Regions from separate parts of the Variovorax sp. V116 genome, predicted to be linked through region 2. Evidence: riboswitches for the same ligand, from Rfam matches in the RefSeq annotation. Region 2 holds a riboswitch; the other holds the start of a gene.
The links. A riboswitch is a leader RNA that binds a small molecule or an ion and turns the genes downstream of it on or off. The one in region 2 is predicted to bind S-adenosylhomocysteine.
Positions count from the first base shown of each region.

Region 1: it holds a riboswitch for S-adenosylhomocysteine, as region 2 does, so the genes downstream of both, metH (methionine synthase) here and ahcY (adenosylhomocysteinase) in region 2, are expected to answer to the same signal.

Region 1 covers NZ_AP028661.1:298,045-304,885, forward strand. The annotation lists gene hutG (N-formylglutamate deformylase) at 1-251, shown strand, start outside; gene ACAM58_RS01475 (homocysteine S-methyltransferase family protein) at 300-1,346, shown strand; gene ACAM58_RS01480 (SH3 domain-containing protein) at 1,431-2,225, shown strand; gene ACAM58_RS01485 (LysR family transcriptional regulator) at 2,226-3,155, opposite strand; gene ACAM58_RS01490 (PACE efflux transporter) at 3,254-3,715, shown strand; S-adenosyl-L-homocysteine riboswitch at 3,764-3,872, shown strand; gene metH (methionine synthase) at 3,935-6,649, shown strand; gene ACAM58_RS01500 (ArnT family glycosyltransferase) at 6,702-6,841, shown strand, end outside.
Region 2 covers NZ_AP028661.1:4,848,839-4,855,679, reverse strand. The annotation lists gene ACAM58_RS23235 (peptide chain release factor 3) at 1-228, opposite strand, end outside; gene phaP (TIGR01841 family phasin) at 306-797, opposite strand; gene ACAM58_RS23225 (hypothetical protein) at 933-1,580, opposite strand; S-adenosyl-L-homocysteine riboswitch at 1,698-1,766, shown strand; gene ahcY (adenosylhomocysteinase) at 1,833-3,272, shown strand; gene ACAM58_RS23215 (TlyA family RNA methyltransferase) at 3,272-4,063, shown strand; gene metF (methylenetetrahydrofolate reductase [NAD(P)H]) at 4,073-4,897, shown strand; gene ACAM58_RS23205 (septal ring lytic transglycosylase RlpA family protein) at 4,987-5,586, shown strand; gene ACAM58_RS23200 (23S rRNA (adenine(2030)-N(6))-methyltransferase RlmJ) at 5,608-6,558, opposite strand; gene rplM (50S ribosomal protein L13) at 6,751-6,841, shown strand, end outside.

The DNA of each region.
Region 1 (6,841 bases), 850 kb from region 2:
CGCTGCTCGGCATTGCCGAATCGGCCACCGGCTACACGGGCGTGCTCAATGGCCGCTTCACCGGCGGCTACATCACGCGCCAGTACGGCAACCCCGCGGCCGGCGTGCACGCGGTGCAGCTGGAGATGACGCAGTCGAGCTACATGCAGGAGAAGCTGCCCTTCGACTACCTGCCCGAAGTCGCGGCCGGCGTGCAGCCGCATGTGCGGCGCATGATCGAGGCGGTGCTGGAATTCGTCGAACGCCGCTAAAGCACTGACGCCGCCCAGGGGCAGCCCCGCTTCCTACAATCGGGGGCTATGAAGCCCGTCATCTATACCCGCGGCCAGGCGCTTGCCGGCATCCTCGAAAAGCGCATCGCCATCCTCGACGGCGCGATGGGCACGATGATCCAGCGCTTCAAGCTCACGGAGGAACAGTACCGCGGCGAGCGCTTCAAGGACTTCGAGCGCGACGTCAAGGGCAACAACGAGCTGCTCTCGCTGACGCGGCCCGACGTGATCCGCGACATCCACGAGGGCTACCTCGCGGCCGGCGCCGACCTGATCGAGACCAACACCTTCGGCGCGACCACCATCGCGCAGGAGGACTACAAGATGGCGCACCTCGCACGCGAGATGAACCTCGAATCAGCCAAGCTCGCGCGCGCGGCCTGCGACAAGTTCAGCACGCCCGACAAGCCGCGCTTCGTGGCCGGCGCCCTCGGCCCGACCCCCAAGACCGCGAGCATCAGCCCCGACGTGAACGACCCCGGCGCGCGCAACGTCGACTTCGAGCAATTGCGCGCGGCCTACTACGAGCAGACCGAGGCGCTGGTCGAGGGCGGCGCCGACGTGATCCTGGTCGAGACCATCTTCGACACGCTCAATGCCAAGGCCGCGCTGTTCGCGGTCGACGAGTATTTCGACAACAGCGGCCAGCGCCTGCCGCTGATCATCAGCGGCACCGTGACCGACGCCTCGGGCCGCATCCTGAGCGGCCAGACCGTCACCGCGTTCTGGCACAGCGTGCGCCATGCGCAGCCGCTGGCCATCGGGCTCAACTGCGCGCTGGGCGCGGCGCTGATGCGGCCCTACATCCAGGAACTGGCCAAGGTGGCGGGCGACACCTTCATCAGCTGCTATCCGAACGCGGGCCTGCCCAATCCGATGAGCGAGACCGGCTTCGACGAGACGCCCGACGTCACCTCGCGGCTGCTGCACGAGTTCGCGGCCGAAGGGCTGGTCAACATCGTGGGCGGCTGCTGCGGCACCACGCCGGACCACATCGCGGCCATCGGCAAAGCCGTGGCGCCGATGACAGGCCGGCTGTTGAACAACAACGGCTTCTACCGCGAAGCGGCCTGACCGGCGCCCGGCGCTGTCGCGCTCCCGGCTGATTGACGGCATCCGGGCCGCCGCCTAGGCTGGCGGCGCAAAGGAAGCCTCGTCATGAACAACAAACTCTCCATGCGCTGGATCGGCATCGGCGCCGTTGCGCTCGCCTTGCCGATGGCCGCCGCGGCGCAGCAGGCCTTCACGCGCGGCGCGGTCAACCTGCGGGCCGGGCCCTCGGGCGACTATCCGCTGGTGGCGCGGCTCGGCCCGGGCCAGCCGCTCGACGTGATCGGCTGTACCGGCGGCTACAGCTGGTGCGACGTGGTGCTGCCCGACGGCGGGCGCGGCTGGGTCTGGGCCCGGAGCCTGGACTACGCCTACCAGGAGCGGCGCGTGCCGCTGGCCAGCTACGCCGCGGTGATTGGCGTGCCCGTCGTCACCTTCGTGATCGGCAGCTACTGGGCCGACTACTACCGCGACCGGCCCTGGTACGGCGAGCGCCGCTGGTGGGGCGGCCGGCCGCCGCCGCCGCCGATGCCCGGCTGGCGTCCCCCGCCGCCGGTGCGGCCGGCCTGGCAGCCGAGGCCGTGGCCGGGCCCGGGGTTCAAGCCCGCGCCGGGGCCCGGCTTCCATCCGCAACCCGGACCGGGCTACCGCCCGCCACGGCCGGGGCCGGGCTATCGCCCGCCGGCCGACCCGGGCATCAAGCCGCCGCGGCCCCAGCCGGCCTTCCGGCCCGGACCGCCGCCCGGCCAGCCGCAGATGCATCCGGGCGGTGGCCGGCCCGGCGCCGGTGGCGGCGGCGGCGGGCGCCCGCATGGCGGCGGTGAAGGCGGCGGCAGGGGTGGCGGCCACGGCCATGGTGGCGGTGGTGGTGGAAAGGGCGGTGGTCACGGCCACCGCGACTGATCAGCCCCGCGGATCGTCGGCGGCGGAAATGCCCGCCGCGGCCTGCCGGTCGCGCGCGATCAGCGCCACGAAGCGCTGCGCGCCGAGGCCCAGCGGCCGCTCGCGCGACCACACCACGTCGACCCACAGGTCGAGCCCGTTGCTGAGGTTCTCGAACGGAATCTCGACCAGCGCGCCGGCGGCCACGTGCGGCCTGGCGAAATTGCGCGGCAGCCAGCCCCAGCCGAGGCCGGCCGTGATCAGGCTCAGCGCGGCCAGCGCGTTGTCGGTGCGCCAGACGTGGCGCGCGAACACGAAGCGCGGGTCGCTGGTGGCGAGATCGCGCCCCGCCACCACGATCTGCCGGGTGTTCGTCAGGTGCTCCTCGCGCAGCCGCTCGCCGGCGGCCGCCAGCAGCACGGGATGGCCGGGCGCCATCACGGCCACCATGGTGTCGCTGCCGACTTCCTGGAACCCCTCGCGCCCGTCGAGGCTCGGGCGCTCGAACACCAGCGCCAGCTGTGCGCGGCCGCTGTGCAGCAGCGCCAGCGCATCAGCCTGCGGCGCGGCCAGCACCTCGACCTGCAGCAGCGGATATTCCTCGGCCAGCGCGGCCAGCGGCCCGCTCCAGGGCGCCGCCAGCAGCTCGGGCGCAATGGCCAGCGTGAGGCGGTTTTCCAGGCCCTGCGTGAGCGCCAGGGCCTGCACCTGAAGCTGCTTGAGCTGCGCCGCCAGGAGGCGCGCCTGCGGCTCCAGCGAGCGGGCGGCGGCGGTCGGCTGCGGCTCGCGGCCGCTGCGGTCGAACAGCGGCAGGGCCAGTTCGGCCTCGAGGTTGGCAATCGCCATGCTGACGGCCGAGGGCACCTTGCGCAGTGCGCGCGCCGCGGCCGAGAAGGAGCCGTGGTCGATCACGGCCAGGAAGACCTCGACGTTGTCGCTGGAGAAAGCCATCGGCTGATCTATCAATAAAACTGAAACAAGTTGACTTTTTATATCAGCAAACAGCAAATAAAGTCCAGCCATCGTTTTCATTTGCCAGGGGAAAAGCCATGCAGGGGTTTCAGCGCCGCGTCGTCTACATCAGCCTTTACGAAGGCATCGCCATCGTGGCCGCCAGTGCCGGGCTGGCGTTGATGACCGACGCCGGGCTCGGCCATTCGGGCGTGCTCGCGGTGGCCGCCTCGGTCATTGCCGTGATCTGGAACCTCGTTTTCAACGCCCTGTTCGAGCGCTGGGAGTCGCGCCAGGCGGTGCGCGGGCGCAGCGTGCGCCGGCGCGTGGCGCATGCCGTCGGCTTCGAGGGCGGGCTGATCGCGGTGCTGGTGCCGCTGTTCGCCTGGGGCCTGGGCGTGACGCTGTGGCAGGCGCTGGTGATGGACCTGGGCCTGGTGGTGTTCTTCCTGGTCTACACCTTCGTCTTCAACTGGGGCTTCGACCGGGTGTTCGGGCTGCCGGCCTCGGCCGCGCCCGCCAAGACTGGCCCGGCAGCGGCGGCCAGGCAGGGCGCCTGAACGCCCCTGGCGGCCGCGGCCCTTGCCGCAGCCGGTAAAATTGCGCTCCCTTCCAAGGAGCGTTGCAGCGGCGGCCCGCATCAAGAGGCCCGCCGTCAGGCTTGGAAGGCGCCCCGCCGGCCGGGGCGCAAGCCGCAACAAACGACGCTCACCTGACGTTTTTTCCTGCCCAGGTGAGCCCCCATGAGCGAAGAAGTTTCCACGCCCCGCGTCCCCCCGATGAAGCTGTCCGGCCTCGAGCCCGTGGCCATCGATGCCGGGTCGCTGTTCGTCAACATCGGTGAGCGCACCAACGTCACCGGCTCCAAGGCCTTCGCGCGGATGATCCTGAACGGCCAGTTCGAGGACGCCCTGGCCGTGGCGCGCCAGCAGGTGGAGAACGGCGCGCAGGTGATCGACATCAACATGGACGAGGCCATGCTCGACAGCAAGGCCGCGATGGTGCGCTTCCTGAACCTGATTGCCAGCGAGCCCGACATCGCGCGCGTGCCGGTGATGGTCGACAGCTCCAAGTGGGAGGTGATCGAGGCCGGCCTGCGCTGCATCCAGGGCAAGGGCATCGTCAACTCCATCTCCATGAAGGAGGGGGTCGACAAGTTCAAGCACGAGGCCAAGCTCGTGAGGCGCTACGGCGCCGCCGCGGTGGTGATGGCCTTCGACGAAAAAGGCCAGGCCGACACCTACCAGCGCAAGATCGAGATCTGCGAGCGCGCCTACCGCATCCTGGTCGACGAGGTGGGCTTTCCGCCTGAGGACATCATCTTCGACCCCAACATCTTCGCGATTGCCACCGGCATCGAGGAGCACGACAACTACGCGGTCGACTTCATCAATGCCGTGCGCTGGATCAAAGAGAACCTGCCAGGCGCCAAGGTGTCGGGCGGCGTGAGCAACGTGAGCTTCAGCTTCCGCGGCAACGACCCGGTGCGCGAAGCGATCCATACCGTGTTCCTGTACCACGCGATCCAGGCCGGCATGGACATGGGCATCGTCAATGCCGGCATGGTGGGCGTGTACGACGACCTCGAGCCCACGCTGCGCGAGCGCGTGGAGGACGTGGTGCTCAACCGCCGCCCCGATGCGGGAGAGCGCCTCGTCGAAGTGGCCGAGACCGCCAAGAGCGGCGCCAAGGACGACAGCAAGAAGCTCGAATGGCGCGGCACGCCGGAGCACCCGGTGCACGTCAACCAGCGCCTGTCGCACGCGATGGTGCACGGCATCACCGACTTCATCGTCGAGGACACCGAGGAGGCCTACCAGCAGATCCTTGCCAAGGGCGGGCGGCCGCTGCACGTGATCGAGGGGCCGCTGATGGACGGCATGAACATCGTGGGCGACCTGTTCGGCCAGGGCAAGATGTTCCTGCCGCAGGTGGTGAAGTCGGCGCGCGTGATGAAGTCGGCCGTGGCCCACCTCATTCCCTACATCGAGGAAGAAAAGCGCCAGGACGAGGCCGCGGGCCGCGACGTGCGCACCAAGGGCAAGATCATCATCGCCACCGTGAAGGGCGACGTGCACGACATCGGCAAGAACATCGTCACCGTCGTGCTCCAGTGCAACAACTTCGAAGTGGTGAACATGGGCGTGATGGTCCCGTGCCACGAGATCCTTGCCAAGGCGAAGGTCGAGGGCGCGGACATCGTGGGCCTGTCGGGCCTCATCACGCCGAGCCTCGAAGAAATGCAGTACGTGGCCGGCGAGATGCAGAAGGACGACCACTTCCGCATCCGGAAGATTCCGCTTCTGATCGGCGGCGCCACCACCAGCCGCGTGCACACCGCAGTCAAGATTGCGCCGCACTACGAAGGCCCGGTGGTCTACGTGCCCGACGCCTCCCGCAGCGTGAGCGTGGCGCAGTCGCTGCTCTCCGACCAGGCCACCGCGTACATCGACGAGATCAACGCCGACTACGAGAAGGTGCGCACGCAGCACGCCAACAAGAAGCAGGTGCCGATGTGGCCGCTGGCCAAGGCGCGCGCCAACAAGACGCCGGTCGACTGGTCGGCCTACACGCCGCCCGTGCCCAAGTTCATTGGCCGGCGCCTGTTCAAGAACTTCGACCTGACCGAGCTCGCCAAGTACATCGACTGGGGGCCGTTCTTTCAGACCTGGGACCTGGCCGGCCCGTTCCCGGCCATCCTGAAGGACGAGATCGTCGGCACCGAGGCCGTGCGCGTGTACGCCGACGGCCAGCGCATGCTCAAGCGCCTGATCGAAGGGCGCTGGCTCAGCGCGAGCGGCGTGGTCGGCTTCTGGCCCGCCAACACGGTGAACGACGACGACATCGAGCTCTACACCGACGAGACGCGCAGCGAAGTCGCGCTCACCTGGTACGGCATGCGCCAGCAGACCGAGAAGCAGGTGATCGACGGCGTGATGCGCCCGAGCCGCTGCCTGGCCGACTTCGTCGCGCCCAAGGACAGCGGGCTGAAAGACTACGTGGGCGTGTTCGCGGTGACGGCGGGCCTGGGCGTCGAGAAGAAGGAGAAGTACTTCATCGACGACCTCGACGACTACTCCGCCATCATGCTCAAGGCGCTGGCCGACCGGCTGGCCGAGGCCTTTGCCGAATCGCTGCACCACCGCGCGCGCACCGACCTCTGGGGCTATGCGCCCGACGAGGGCCTCAGCAACGAGGACATGATCGCCGAGAAATACCGCGGCATCCGCCCCGCGCCCGGCTACCCGGCCTGCCCCGACCACAGCGTGAAGCGCCCGATGTTCGACCTTCTGGGTTGCGCGGACATTGGCATGACGCTGACCGAAAGCCTCGCTATGATGCCCGCCGCCAGCGTGAGCGGCTTCTACCTGAGCCATCCCGAGTCGACCTACTTCAACGTCGGCAAGATCGGGCACGACCAGTTGCAGGACCAGGCGGCGCGGCGCCGGACCAGCGAATCCGAACTCGAGCGCCTGCTGGCGCCGAACCTTTGAACCTGCCGGCCGGCGTGGCCGCCCGGCGCCGGGAGTTGTTATTCAGAAGCTGATGTTTGCTGCCGCGCACTATGCGGCACTGGCGGTCTTTGTGCTTGGCTGCTGGGGCTTCGGCCGCGCGCTGCTGGTGCGCCTGGCGCCGCCGCCGCGCCGGGACGCGGGGCTCGAGGCGGCCATGGCGGCGGCCCTGGG
Region 2 (6,841 bases):
GTACAGCATCTGCATCACCGACGAGGCTACCGAGATGCCGCGCTGCTTCTCGATCTCCATCCAGTCGGAGGTGGCGTGGCGCGAGGCCTTGCGCGCCTTCACCGAGCCGGCGATCTGGATCGCGCCCGAGAACAGCAGCAGCTTCTCGGTCAGCGTGGTCTTGCCGGCGTCGGGGTGGGAAATGATCGCGAAGGTGCGACGGCGGCGGGTTTCGGAGAGAAAAGACAAGATGGGGCAATCTGCGGGGGGATGGCCCGATTTTAGAAGGCAGCCCCGAGCCGCCTGCCCGACCCGCCGAAAACGCCTTACTTGCGCTGCAGCAGCTTCGTCACTTCATCCACATTGGCCTGGATCCGCTGGCGCACCAGCTCGAACGCATCGGCCTGCGACTTGGCGGCCAGGTTGGCCAGCTCCTTGATGTCGTCGATGGCGCGCTGGAACGACTGGCGGCCGAGCTCGTCGAGCTTGGCGAGGTTGGCCTTGGCATCCTTGCCGGGCATTTCCTTTGCGGCCGTCTGCCATTCGGCGATGGCGCTCTTGATCATCTCGGTCTGCCGCTGCACCACGGTCTGCAGGCCCTGGTAGGACTTCTGGTTCGCCTGCATCAGCGCCTGGAGGTCCTTTTGGCCGCTCTCGAGCAGCTTGCTCGCGCCGCCGGTCAGGTTGAGGTCCTGCAGGCGGTCGGTCATGGCCTTGAGATTCTTCATGGGGTCGAGCATGTCGGCGGCGTCGGGAGCCGCTCGGGTGCTGCTGCTGGCGGTGGTCTTCTTCGCGGCGGCTTTCTTGGCAGTGGCCATGGTGCGGTATCTCCTGTGTCGGGTAAGGAACGGGTGAATGGCAAGGACCGGCGGGCCGGGCCTCGCCACGATACGCCGCGGCAGCCCGCCCGCGGCGCCGCGGCGGCAGGATTTGCCTGCGGGATTTCCCTTGGGCTACATCGGCGGCGCGAAGCCGTTGCGCCCGGCAGTGACGCGCAGCGCCGTGGGCACGCCGTTCCTTTCCTGCGCATTGACCAGCACCTTGGCGCCGGGCACCAGCAGCGCCTCGGTACCGGGGCGGAAGGTCACGACCGGCACGTCGGGCGGCACGATGACGGTTTTTTCGCCGCCCTTGTAGGTCAGCCGCAGCTGCTGCCCGCCGCGCACGGTTTTCGGCGCCGCGGCCAGGTCGGCCACGGTGGCGTTGGTCATGGTGCTCTGCGGCAGCAGGTCCCAGGGGCGGTGGCCTTCGCCGGTGCCGCGCGCGGCCTCGGGGAACACCACCACCTCGAGCGCCTTCTGCGTGCCGTCGGCCTGCGGCATGGCGGCGGTGCCGATGAAGCTGCCCTGCCTGATGTCGGACAGCTTGATCGGGTAGACCTCCGACACGGCCATGTCGGCCGGCCGCGCCAGGCTGACGACCTCGCCGCCGCGGTCCTGGACCACGAGGGCCTTGGCGTCGACGCGCACGATGGTGCCGCGGATGCGCACCGGATCGGAGGCGGCCTGCGCAGAGGCCGGGACCGGCGCGCCGGCGGCAAGAAGAAGGAAGGCGGCCGAGGCCAGCAGGGCAGGGGCAGTGGAGAGTCTGGACAAGCGCATGGGTGGAACTTCCGGGGTTGGGGTCAAGTCAATGTACGCCCCGGATGCGAATTGCGCTTTCCGGCATGTGGGATGCCCCGGCGATTGGCTCGCCTTGGCGCCCCGTCTACAATCCGCGGTTCCGAGGAGCGTTGCAGCGCCGCCAGGCGTGAGGCTCGGACCACATCGCAACCACGCTCACCCGCTGTTCTCGCGGTGAGTCTTTTCCCCGAACGCAGTGGCACCTTTCAAACTAGCTTTGTTGGAGTTCTCATGAGCGCTGTTCTCAAGCCCACCCCCGTTTCCACCGCCGACCAGGCGATTGCCGATCTCTCGCTGGCCGCCTGGGGCCGCAAGGAAATCAAGATCGCGGAAACCGAAATGCCCGGCCTGATGGCCATCCGCGAGGAATTCTCGAAGGCGCAGCCGCTCAAGGGCGCGCGCATCACGGGCTCGCTGCACATGACGATCCAGACGGCCGTGCTGATCGAGACGCTGCAGGCGCTCGGCGCCACCGTGCGCTGGGCTTCGTGCAACATCTTCTCAACGCAGGACCATGCCGCCGCCGCGATTGCCGCCGCCGGCACGCCGGTGTTCGCGATCAAGGGCGAGTCGCTGAAGGACTACTGGGACTACACCCACGCCATCTTCGATTTCGGCCCCAAGGGTTCGCAGGGCGAAGGCCCCAACATGATCCTGGACGACGGCGGCGACGCCACGCTGCTGATGCACCTGGGCCAGCGCGCCGAGAAGGACCTGGGCGTGCTCGCCAAGCCCACCAGCGAGGAAGAACGCATCCTCTACGCCGCCATCAAGGCCAAGCTGGCGGTCGATCCGACCTGGTACACCCGCAAGTCGGCCGAGATCATCGGCGTGACCGAGGAAACGACCACCGGCGTGCACCGCCTGAACGAGATGAGCGCCAAGGGCACGCTGCTGTTCCGCGCCATCAACGTGAACGACTCGGTCACCAAGAGCAAGTTCGACAACCTCTACGGCTGCCGCGAATCGCTGGTGGACGGCATCAAGCGCGCGACCGACGTGATGATCGCCGGCAAGGTGGCCTGCGTGGCCGGCTACGGCGACGTGGGCAAGGGCTCGGCCCAGGCGCTGCGTGCGCTGAGCGCCCAGGTGTGGGTGACCGAGATCGACCCCATCAACGCGCTGCAGGCCGCGATGGAAGGCTACAAGGTCGTCACCATGGAATATGCCGCCGACAAGGCCGACATCTTCGTGACCACCACGGGCAACCGCGACGTGATCCGCCACGAGCACATGGCCGCCATGAAGGACCAGGCGATCGTCTGCAACATCGGCCACTTCGACAACGAGATCGATGTTGCGTCGATCGAGAAGTACGAGTGGGAAGAGATCAAGCCGCAGGTCGACCACATCACCTTCCCGGACGGCAAGAAGATCATCCTCCTGGCCAAGGGCCGCCTCGTGAACCTGGGCTGCGGCACGGGCCACCCGAGCTTCGTGATGTCGTCGTCGTTCGCCAACCAGACCATCGCCCAGATCGAGCTCTTCACCAAGCCCGACGCCTACCAGGCCGGCAAGGTCTATGTGCTGCCCAAGCACCTCGACGAGAAGGTCGCGCGCCTGCACCTGAAGAAGGTCGGCGCGATGCTGACCGAGCTGACGGACGAGCAGGCCGCCTACATCGGCGTGAGCAAGAACGGCCCCTACAAGCCGGACACGTACCGGTACTGATGCGCGCCGACCAATTGCTGGTGGAGCGTGGCCTGGCCGCGTCGCGTTCGCAGGCCGTGCGGCTGATTGCCGGCGGCATGCGCTGGCGCGATGCGGGCAGCGCGGACGCGTGGCGCTCGGTGGTGAAGAACCGCGACGAGGTGCCCGAGTCCGCCGAGGTCGAGCTCGACGACGCGGCCGAGGCGCGCTACGTCTCGCGCGGCGGGCTCAAGCTCGAAGGCGCGCTGGCGGCGAGCGGCGTCAGCGCCGCCGGCAAGCTGTGCCTCGACGTGGGCCAGTCGACCGGCGGCTTCACCGACTGCCTGCTGCAAGCCGGCGCGGCCAAGGTGGTGGGCGTCGACGTCGGCCACGGGCAGCTGCATCCGAAGCTGCGCGAGGACGAGCGCGTGGTGGCCATCGAAGGCGTCAATGCGCGTGCGTTGTCGCCGGACGACCTGCAGGAAGAAGAAGGCGAAGCGCCTTCCGACCTGCGCTTCGACCTGATCGTCGGCGACCTGTCGTTCATCTCGCTCACGCTGGTGCTGCCGGCCGTGGTGCCGTTCCTGGCCGGCGACGGCCAGCTGCTGATGCTCGTCAAGCCGCAGTTCGAGCTGCAGCCGGGACAGGTCGGCAAGGGCGGCATCGTGCGCGACGCGTCGATGTACGCGGTGGTCGAGAAGCGCCTGCGCGACGCCTGCGAGGCGCTCGGGCTGCGCGTGCTGCGGTGGTTCGACAGCCCGATTGCGGGCGGCGACGGCAACCGCGAGTTTTTCATTCACGCCGTTCGCGCGGACACTGCGAACGGTTCCTAGGAGACGCAGGTGCGCCTTCCATTGAGTTTCGAGTTCTTTCCGACCAAGACGCCCGAAGGCGCGGTCAAGCTGCGCGCGGTGCGCCAGCAGCTGTATGCGCGCAAGCCCGAGTTCTGCTCGGTGACCTACGGCGCGGGCGGCTCCACGCACCAGGGCACTTTCGGCGCGGTGCAGGAGATCCTGTCCGAGGGTGTCGATGCCGCCAGCCACTTCTCGTGCATCGGCGCCACGCGCGCCACCGTGCGCGAGCAGCTGGCCGAGCTCAAGGCGATGGGCGTGAAGCGCCTGGTCGCCCTGCGCGGCGACCTGCCGAGCGGCTATGGCATCGGCGGCGAGTTCCAGTACGCGAGCGACCTCGTGGCCTTCATCCGCGAGGAGACCGGGCGCGACTTCCACATCGAGGTGGCCTGCTACCCCGAGGTGCATCCGCAGGCACGTTCGCCCGAGGCCGACCTGCAGGCCTTCGCCGCCAAGGTGAAGGCCGGTGCCGACTCGGCGATCACGCAGTATTTCTTCAGTCCCGAGGCGTACTTCCGCTTTGTCGACGACAGCCGCAAGCTCGGGCTCGACCTGCCGATCGTGCCGGGCATCATGCCGATCACCAGCTCGACGCAGCTCATGCGCTTCTCGGATGCCTGCGGCGCCGAGATCCCGCGCTGGATCCGCCTGCGGCTGCAGGGCTTCGGCGACGACACGGCCTCCATCAAGGCCTTCGGACTCGACGTGGTGACCGACCTGTGCGCGCGCCTGCAGGGTGGAGGCGCACCGGCGCTGCACTTCTACACGATGAACCAGTCGGCGGCCACGCTGGCTGTACTGGAGCGCCTCGGTTGAAGGGGTGGCGTCCTGGGGCAGGCCATCGGCTGCTCACTTCGCTTCGCATTGCGCTCGTCGCGGCCACCTGCGTGCTGGCCGGCTGCGCCATGCCGCCGGCCACCGAGGGCGGGCCGGCCGACAAGGAGGACGCCAAGCTGCTGCCCCTGCCGCGCAAGCTGGCGGTGCCGCCGGGCGCCCCGGCCCGCTCGAGCGTGCCTTCGGTGCGCTACGACCTCGCGGTATCGGGAATTGGCGAGGCCGACGACGGCGTGCCCGGGGACAGCGGCCCGCGCGAGATCTTCGAGCGCGGCGGGGCCTCGTGGTACGGCATCCAGTTCCACCAGCGCAAGACCGCGAGCGGCGAGCGCTTCGACATGATGGCCATGACGGCGGCCCACAAGACCTTGCCGTTCAATACCCGCGTTTGCGTGCGCAGCCTCGTCAACGGCAGCGAGGTGCTGGTGCGCATCACCGACCGGGGGCCCTATGCGCAGGGCCGCATCATCGACCTGAGCCGCGGCGCGGCCGAGCGCATCGGGCTGATCGGGCTCGGCATCAAGCAGGTGGCGCTGACGATCATCGACCGCGAAGGCATGCGCTGCGGCGGCTCCGAGGTGGAGGAAGACGTGGCGCAGGCCCAGGCGCCGGCGGCTGCGCCCGCACCCGCGCGCCGCCAGGTGAAAGTGCCATCGCGCCGCCGCCGCTGAAGCAGCGAAAGACCGCCGGGCCTAGCCGCCCGCGTCGAGCGAGAAGGTGGCGTGCCGGTCCTGCGCCAGCCGCTCCGCCAGTTGGGGCAGCGCGGCCGCCAGCAACGGCTTCAGCGTGTAGGGCGGGTTGATCAGGAACATGCCGCTGGCCGGCAGGCCCGGACGCTGGGTTTCACCCGTGGGCGTGGTGGTCAGCTTGCTCGACTTGACCGTGAGCGTGGCGTGCAGCCAGGGCTTGCCGGCCTTGGTGGCCAGGGTCTTGAGCCGGCGCGGCAGGTCGTGCGCCTCGGGGCGCGGAATGATCGGATACCAGATGGCGTAGGTGCCGGTGGCAAAGCGCTTGAGCGCCTCGGCCGCGAAGTCGAGCACGCGGCCGTAGTCGCTCTTGATCTCGTAGCTCGGGTCCATCAGCACCAGCGCGCGGCGCGAGGGCGGCGGCAGGAACTTGGTGGCGCTGCCGAAGCCGTCCTCGCGCAGCACCGCGATCTGCCGGCCCGCCTCGAGCTGGGCGATGTTGGCGTCCAGCGTGCGGGCATCGGTGGGGTGCAGCTCGAACAGCTTGAGCTTGTCGTGGTCGCGCAGCAGGTGCTGCACGATGAAAGGCGAACCCGGATAGATGCGGGCGCCGCCCTTGGGGTTGAAGTCGTGGATCACGCTCAGGTAGCGCGCAATCGCATCGGCCAGGGGCGCCTCGGCTTCGGGGGCGGCCTTCTTGGCGGCGGATTTGGCGGCAGGGGCCGGGGCGGCAGGTGCTTTCTTGTCCGCCAGCAGGCGCAGCACGCCTTCGGCGGCCTCGCCGCTGGTGCCGGCGTAGTCGCCGTCCAGGCGGTACAGGCCGGCGCCGGCGTGGGTGTCGACCACGGTCAGAGCTGCCTCTTTTTCGAGCAGGTGGTCGAGCGTGGCAATCAGCACCGTGTGCTTGAGCACGTCGGCGTGGTTGCCGGCGTGGAAGGCGTGGCGGTAACTGAACATGGGGTCGATGGTAACGGCTTGGACGGCCGCTGGGCCCAAATTTGCCCCGATTGGCCGATTCTTCGTATAATCGCGGGCTTCGCAGCGTTTTTGTAGCCCCGCGGCGGAGATTATCCCCACCTAAGAGATTCCCGTCAGAGGAACGCCGACCGTGGAAAAGGGCTCGCCAAACCCTCTTTATAGAGAAAACTCATGACCAAAACGTTCAGCGCCAAGCCCGCTGACGTGACGCACGAGTGGTTTGTGATTGACGCGACCGACAAGGTCCTCGGACGAGTAGCCA